2 linked regions of the Halorhodospira halochloris genome follow. The protein of the gene in region 1 interacts with the protein of each later gene in a pairwise test. Links are inferred from orthologs where the notes say so. Each region holds a gene or a part of one and is shown in the gene's direction. Other genes may lie near its edges.

Evidence for each region. Proteins that work in one complex are often made in the same cells at the same time.
Region 2: the proteins of HH1059_RS06820 (region 1) and HH1059_RS00530 interact in binary tests that used the Escherichia coli proteins (3 or more experiments, as listed by UniProt). The link is inferred for Halorhodospira halochloris from one-to-one orthologs.

Annotation. Positions count from the first base shown.
Region 1 is NZ_AP017372.2:1,491,311-1,495,462, forward strand. Bases 701-3,622 are described here. They hold HH1059_RS06820 (ABC-F family ATP-binding cassette domain-containing protein), read left to right. Parts: upstream 701-1,156; coding sequence 1,157-3,088; downstream 3,089-3,622. Other genes in these bases: HH1059_RS14140 (ATP-binding cassette domain-containing protein), read left to right, coding at 701-1,155; HH1059_RS06825 (cupin domain-containing protein), read right to left, coding at 3,398-3,622. In the rest of the region: more of HH1059_RS14140, read left to right, coding at 1-700; more of HH1059_RS06825, read right to left, coding at 3,623-3,766; HH1059_RS06830 (hydrolase), read left to right, coding at 4,003-4,152. UniProt on the Escherichia coli protein: Genetic data indicate it may be involved in ribosome assembly or function.
Region 2 is NZ_AP017372.2:108,861-112,827, forward strand. The notes cover bases 1-3,352. They hold HH1059_RS00530 (2-oxoglutarate dehydrogenase E1 component), read left to right. Parts: upstream 1-311; coding sequence 312-3,152; downstream 3,153-3,352. Other genes in these bases: tatC (twin-arginine translocase subunit TatC), read left to right, coding at 1-285; odhB (2-oxoglutarate dehydrogenase complex dihydrolipoyllysine-residue succinyltransferase), read left to right, coding at 3,242-3,352. Outside these bases: more of odhB, read left to right, coding at 3,353-3,967. UniProt on the Escherichia coli protein: E1 component of the 2-oxoglutarate dehydrogenase (OGDH) complex which catalyzes the decarboxylation of 2-oxoglutarate, the first step in the conversion of 2-oxoglutarate to succinyl-CoA and CO(2).

The DNA of each region.
Region 1 (4,152 bases):
CAAAGCGGCCCTAACGAGATCCTGCTATTCGAGCGGTTGCGTCAGCGCAATGCCGGCAGCTTTGCCGAGCTCGATGAGCTCGAACGGGACTACTTAACCGCCCACCAAGCCCTGCAGGGGCTGCGCCAACAGCTGCACGATTGTGTCACCAACTGGCCACAGGGGCGTGAGCAACTAAGCGCCGCCTTGGGCGATTTCACTACTCACCTGCGTGGCCACATTCAGCAGGAAGAGCAGCTGCTCATACCCCGCGCGCGCGAGCTTCTCACTCCAGCAGACTGGTCCGAGATCGCTGCAGCCAAAGATCAATACGACGATCCTCTCTTTGGTGAGCGGGTTCGCGAGGAGTTCCGCGAACTACGTCACCACATTATAAATATCGCCCCCGAGCATGTCGGCGGCCTCGGCATCCAGCATAAGACCCGCATCGAGCCGCAGACACACGAGCAGATCCTTACCGTAAGCTCATTGAGCACCTCGTATGGGCGCATCCAGGCCCTCTATGACGTCGATCTGTCTATCCGCAGCGGCGAGATAGTCGCGCTGGTAGGTGCTAACGGCGCCGGCAAGAGCACCCTGCTAATGACCCTCTCCGGTCTGCAGCCGGCGGATTCCGGGACTATAACTTATCGCCATCACGATTTGACCCGCATGCCGGCGCACCGGCGGGTTCACGAGGGAATCGTACAGATCCCCGAGGGCCGGCAGGTGTTTCGTGATCTGAGTGTCCACGATAACCTGCTCATGGGCGCTTATACCCGAGGGCGCGATGCGCAGGTGATGACGGATCTGGACAACATCTATAGCCGCTTCCCGGTACTGCGCCAAAAGCAGCATCAGCTTGCTGGCATGCTCTCCGGCGGACAACAGCAGATGCTCGCTATCGGCCGCGCCTTGATGGCCGCACCGCGCCTGCTTCTACTCGATGAGCCGAGCATGGGCCTAGCCCCGTTGGTTGTTGAAGAGATCTTTAACATCCTGCGCGATCTCAACCGCGAAGGCATAACGCTCTTTCTAGTCGAGCAGAACGCCTCGCAGGCGCTATCGATCGCCGATCGCGGCTACGTCCTCGAGGCCGGCAAGGTAGTGCTATCCGGTAGTGGTGAGCAGTTACTCGCAGATGATAAGGTGCGGGAGGCGTACTTAGGTCTTTGATATGATTCAGCTGCGCAATATAACCCTGCGCCGCGGCACCGAGGCGCTGTTAGAGCAGGTGAGCACGAGAATCTACCCGGGCCATAAAGTCGGTCTGATCGGTCCCAATGGCTCGGGCAAAAGTACCCTGCTGAGTATGCTGCGCGGCGAGCTGGCCCCCGATAGCGGGGAGTTCTACCTGCCCAGGGACTGGGAAATAGCCTCAATGGCCCAGGAAACTCCTGCTCTGCAGCGCTCAGCAGAGGATTTTATTCTCGATGGTGACCGCCGCCTGCGTGCCGCTGAGCAGGAGTTAACCGACGCACAGCAAAGCGGTGACGGTGAGCGTATAGCTCTCGCCCACAGCAACTACGAGGAGGTCGGCGGTTACAGCGCCCATGCCCGGGCCGGAGAGCTGTTGCATGGGCTCGGCTTCAATGCCGAGGATGGCCAGCGCAGTGTTGCCGAGTTTTCCGGCGGCTGGCGGGTGCGCTTGAGCTTGGCTCAGGCCCTGATGTCGCCATCAGATCTGTTGCTCCTCGACGAGCCGACCAATCACCTCGATCTGGAGACTGTGCTCTGGCTCGAACAGTGGCTGCGCCGCTATACGGGAACACTGATCATAATCTCCCACGACCGGGATCTGCTAGATAATGTCATCGACTCGGTGCTGCATATCGAGCACCGCGACCTTAATCTATACAGTGGCGGCTACACCGCCTTTGAACATCAGCGCGCCGAGCACCTCGCCCGGCAGCAGGCGATATACGAGAAACAACAGCGCGAAATTGCCCACATGCAGCGTTTTATCGATCGCTTTCGCGCTAAGGCGAGCAAGGCCCGCGCGGCGCAGAGCCGTATTAAAGCCTTAGAGCGCATGGAGAAGGTGGCACCGGCTTACGCCGACTCGCAGTTCCAGTTCCGTTTCCCGCCTGCCCCGCAAGCAGCCAATCCTTTGCTTACCCTGGAGGGAGCCAAACTAGGCTACTCTGGAGCAGTTATACTCAGCGAGGTAACCCGCAGTATCGCCTACGAAGATCGCATCGGCCTGCTAGGCCCCAACGGGGCAGGCAAATCTACCCTGGTACGTGCCCTCGCCGGAGAACAGCCGCTGCTCGCCGGAGAAACCTACCGGGCCAGCGGCCTGCAGGTTGGCTATTTCGCTCAGCATCAACTCGAGCAACTCGACTGCGAGGCTAGTCCATTGCTGCATTTGCAGCGCATTGCGCCACAGGCAACACCACAGCGGCTGCGCGATTTCCTCGGTAGCTTCGCCTTTCGGGGCGACATGGCGACTTCCCCGGTAGGTAACCTATCCGGCGGCGAGAAGGCGCGTCTTGTGCTGGCCTTAATCGCCTGGCAACAACCTAACCTGCTCTTGCTCGACGAACCGACCAACCATCTCGACCTGGAGATGCGCCACGCCCTTAGTCTAGCCCTGCAGGATTTTGCTGGTGCAGTTGTGGTTATATCCCATGATCGGCGTTTGCTCGCCGCTACGGTTGACCGCTACTGGCTGGTTGCTAACGGCACGGTTACTGATTTCACAGGTGATCTTGACGATTACCGCGACTGGCTCACCGAACGCCGACGCGAGGCTGCCCGTGAGAATACATCCACTACCCGAGAAAAGGCGGCGGGCGGCCAATCTCAGAGCAGCGGTGACGGCCGCAAGGCACAGCGGCGCCGTGAAGCCGAACAGCGGGCCGCTCTCAAGCCGCTGCGCGAGCGCGCTGCGCGGCTACTCAATGAGATCGAGCAATGTGACCAAGAGCTTAAAGAGATTGAACAGCGTTTGGCCGATCCGCAGCTATACGAGCAACAAGACGGCCAAGGCAGGCTCACTGCGCTTATGCAGCAGCAAGGGGCGCTTAAGCGCCAGCGCGAAGAACTGGAGATGGAGTGGATGGAGGCCGAAGAAGAGGTTGAACAGGCAGCTCGTAAGTTAGTCTAATTGCTCGCAAAGCCCCTTATGTACGGACAACAGAACAGGCACTGAGGGCGAGCGTAAACCAAGCAGCTTAGTCGTAAAGTTCTCTGATGGGCGCCGTCCATGGCACTATCTGGCAATTATTAGGGAACCTCTAAAAGCCTCCCCGGCGCCATTATCTGCCCCGGTGTGGAGGTCTTGGCGCCAGGGATGGCGCCATGAAGCCTCCAGGGATGGATTCACGGCGTCCTCCACACCGGGGCAGATAATGGCGCCGGGGAGGCTTTTAGAGGTTCCCATTAGCCTTGCCCTAGCACCGCTTAATGATCGTGATCAGACGTCTTCGCTCTTATCAGCGTGCTCTGTGCCCGGGGCGTGCTCGGGCGGGCAGTAGGTGGTGTATAGCTTCAGCATCCCTGAGCCGGTGTTGATGAAGTTATGATAGACGCCAGAGGGAACTATGCTGACATCCCCCTCTTGAACCTCGTAGGTCTCACTGCCAATCTCGGCCCTGCCACTGCCGGCTACGAAGTAGAGCAGCTGATCGTGCCCCTCGTGTGTTTCGGCACCTATATCCTCCCCTTCGGGGATGGCCATCACCACCAGCTGAGTCTTCTCGCCGGTCCACACTACCTTGCGGAATTTATCATTCTCCAGCGCCATTTGGGCGATGGGTAGAGTCAGTCGGGTCTCTTCGCTCATTTTTCTTCCTTATGTTGCTTATTCTGGCCAAGCTAACGATAAACGTGTTTATATTCTGACATCATAAACAACCCAAGTACAGTGGGACGCCTCTTAAAACTCCTCCCGCTGAGCTGGAGCTGCTTAGGTGTGGAGGACACCGTGGATCCATCCCTGGAGGCCTAATGGCACCATACCTGGCGCCTATACCTCCACACAGATGCAGCCAGACCTGGGGGCGGGTTTGGAGGTCTCTAGTGACGCATAAGGTTTACAACAATATGACAAGAGGCAGTTTTTCCCCAGCCTGGTGGTTGCCAGGTTGCCACAGCCAAACCATGTTCCCTGCCGTATTTAGGCGCGCACCGCAGGTAAAGCTGATCCCAGAAAAGCTGGAATTGCCGGAT
Region 2 (3,967 bases), 1.4 Mb from region 1 along the record:
GTACTGACCCTTTTCTTTGCCTTTGGGGTCGCGTTTCAGGTGCCCATTGCTACGATATTGCTGGTGCGCACCGGGGTGACCACTCGCGAGGATTTGGCCGCTAAGAGGCCGTATGTGATTGTGGGGGCCTTCGTGCTCGGAATGCTTTTGACCCCACCTGATGTGCTCTCCCAGGTCTTGCTGGCGATACCGGTGTGGCTGCTCTATGAGATAGGTATTCTGTTAGCGGGCCGGCCGCGGCTGGTGGGTGATAAAGATTCAAAGCAGGCTGCGCGGGGGTCGTAGTCGCAAAGCTGAGTTAGAGTTTATATATGAGCGCAAAAGACGGTTTCCTGCAAAAGCTGCGCAGTTCCTACCTCCACGGGGCCAATGCCGGTTACATTGAGGGCCTATACGAGGCTTATCTCACCGACCCTGAGAGCGTGGAAGCCGATTGGCGTGACTACTTCCGTGCCTTAGAGCGCTCCGCCGGCAACGGTCAGGACGTCCCTCACAGCCAGGTGCGCAAGCGCTTCGAGCGCTATGGCCGTGCCGGCTGGCGGCGCCGGGGTGGTGCAGGTGTTGCTGAGCTTAGCCCTGATGCTGCGGAGAAGCAGGCCGCAGTGCTGCGCCTTATCAATTCTTATCGCTTTCGCGGCCACCAGGCGGCCGATTTGGACCCCCTGCAGCTGCGCCCTAAACCCCCAGTGCCAGATCTCGATCCGGCTTTCCACGGCCTGGGCGAGGAGGATCTGGACGAAACCTTCAACACCGGCTCGTTATACGCAGAGCCACGCATGACTCTGCGCGAGATCATTGCTCTGCTCCAGCAGGTTTATTCAGGTGCGCTGGGCTCGGAGTATATGCACATAACGGATACCGAGCAAAAACGCTGGATCCAGCAAAGGGTTGAGGGGAGCAGGGGACAACCGCGGTTGAGTACGGCGCGCAAAAAGGAGGTTTTCGAGCGCTTGGTTGCCGCGGAAGGGATTGAGAAGTATCTGCACTCGAAGTACGTTGGCCAGAAGCGGTTTTCTCTCGAGGGTGGGGATGCCCTGATACCGTTACTGCATGATCTGATCCAGCGCGCCGGGACTCAGGGCATCAAGGAGATGGTGCTGGGCATGGCCCACCGGGGCCGGCTTAACGTGCTGATCAATATCCTCGGTAAGGATCCGGGAGATCTATTCGCGGAATTTGAAGGGCGTTACCAGCGCGACGGTAATGGCTCAGGTGACGTCAAGTACCATATGGGCTTTTCCTCCGATGTCCAAACTCCTGGCGGCCCCATGCATATAGCCTTGGCATTTAATCCGTCCCACCTCGAGATAGTTAATCCGGTGGTCGAAGGCTCTTGCCGGGCGCGCATGCGGCGGCGCCGAGATGATGAGGGCGGGCAGGTTCTACCGGTGCTCATTCACGGTGATGCTGCATTCGCCGGTCAGGGTGTGGTAATGGAGACCTTTCAGCTGTCGCAGGCGCGGGGTTTCTACACCGGCGGCACAGTCCATGTGGTAATCAATAATCAGATCGGCTTTACCACTTCAAATCCGCTCGATACGCGCTCTAGCCTCTACTGCACTGAGGTAGCGAAAATCGTCCAGGCTCCAATCTTCCATGTCAACGGTGATGATCCAGAGATGGTGGCATTTGCCACCGCGCTGGCTTTGGATTACCGCAACACCTTCCGCCGTGACGTGGTTATCGATATGATCTGCTATCGCCGCCACGGCCATAACGAGGCGGATGAGCCGGCCGCCACCCAGCCTATGATGTATCAAAAGATACGCAATCGTCCGACTGTGCGCCAGTTATATGCCCAGCAATTGGCTGAGGAGGGAGTGTTTGGTGCCAATGAGGCCGAAGAGATGGTCGGCGACTACCGGGCAGCGCTTGAAAACAGGGAAGTTGTCGCCACCAACATCATAACCGGGGTGCGGAATGAGTTTGTGGCCGATTGGCACCGGTTTTTCGATGGCTGTTGGCACGAATCGGTCGATACTGCAGTAAGTCAGGAGCGCTTGCGAGACCTGCAGGCGATACTCGATGTTCTGCCCGAGGGCTTTGAACTCAACCCACGCGTTGCAGCGATTCGCGAGAGCAGGCGGAAGATGGCTGCGGGGGCTTTGCCGCTTGATTGGGGATTCGCTGAGACCATGGCCTATGGCACTCTACTGCAAGACGGTTACCGGGTGCGGCTGAGCGGCCAAGATTCTGGGCGCGGTACATTCTTCCATCGCCATGCGGTCCTCCATAATATGGCCGATGGCTCCACCTTTACGCCTCTGCAAGATGTCACGACCGAGCCCAAGGACTTCGTGGTTATCGATTCGCTGCTATCAGAGGAGGCGGTGCTGGGCTTTGAGTACGGATATGCCACGAGCGAACCCGATACCTTAACCATCTGGGAGGCGCAGTTCGGTGATTTTGTTAACGGCGCCCAGGTGGTAATTGATCAGTTTATTGCCGCTGGTGAGGCCAAATGGGGCAGGCTTAGCGGCTTGACACTGTTTCTGCCGCATGGCTATGAGGGCCAGGGTCCGGAACACTCCTCTGCACGCCTCGAGCGTTTTCTCCAGCTCTGTGCCGAGGAGAATATACAGGTATGCGTACCATCGACGCCGGCTCAGTTCTACCATATGCTGCGCCGGCAGATGCTGCGCCGGTTCCGTAAGCCGCTGATCGTCCTGACACCAAAAAGCTTGCTTAGGCATAAGCTGTCGACATCCAGTCTTGATGACTTGACTAGGGGTAGCTTCAGCACAGTTATCGATGAGATCGACCCGATAGATCCTCAACAGTGCAAGAGGGTAGTGCTGTGCGCGGGCAAGGTCTATTACGATCTGCTTGAGGCGCGCCGCCGACTCGGGCTCGAGAAGGTTGCGATCCTGCGCATCGAGCAGCTCTACCCATTTCCAGAAGGCTCACTCAAAGAACTAATGAGTCAATGTTACCCTGGAGCAAGAGTAGTGGTTTGGTGTCAGGAAGAGCCGAAGAATCAGGGTGCGTGGTATTCCACCAATCACCATATACTAAATTGTCTGGTTGGCGATCAAAGGTTGCACTATGCCGGGCGCCCTGCTGCTGCATCACCGGCGGTAGGCTATCCCAAACTGCACCACGAGCAGCAGCGTGAGTTGGTTGATAGAGCCCTGGGTGTAGAGTCTGTCTAGGAACAAAGAGGGCAAGGCTTTAGAGTAGCGTCCTGGCTGGTATCTGGAGCAGTTACCGGAGCCGCAGTTAAGCAAGCAAGGGGAGCCCCATGAGCGTGGAGATAAAAGTCCCGGAGTTGCCTGAATCAGTGGCTGAGGCGACGGTAGTTGCCTGGCATAAACAGCCGGGTGATAAGGTTGCTAGGGATGAAAACCTCGTCGATCTTGAGACAGATAAGGTTGTGTTGGAGGTGCCAAGCCCGGCAGATGGGGTCTTGGGGCCGGTTCACAAACCGGTCGGAGAAGTGGTTACCGCAGACGAGGTGCTCGGCGCTGTAGAACATGATAACGGCCCTGGCTCCGTCACGGAGGTCGCCCCGGAGGCGACGCCGGCTAAGAATCAGGAGTCGCCGCAGAGTGGCTCAGCCGGCTCCGCATCAGCTCAGAGTGATGATCGCGGTGCAGAGCCAGGCGCTAGAGAGGCGGATGAAACAGAGACTGATCCAGCGGCGGAAGCCCCCAACCAGGTCAATCTGGATGATCTCAGCCCGGCAGTTCGGCGTCTGGTCATGGAGCATGATCTGGATGCGTCGCTAATCGAGGCGTCATCTCAGGACGGCAGGCTTACCAAGGAAGATGTGCTCCGTCACCTTGAACAGGGTAAACCGACAGTTGGCCCTGAGGCTCAGGCTGCAGCAGCTGCACCAGCGCTGGGCGAGCGCCCCGAGGAGCGGGTGCCGATGACGCGGCTGCGCCAACGCATAGCTGAGCGGTTGGTTGAGGCGCAACGCACGGCCGCTATGCTGACCACATTTAACGAAGTGGATATGCAGCCA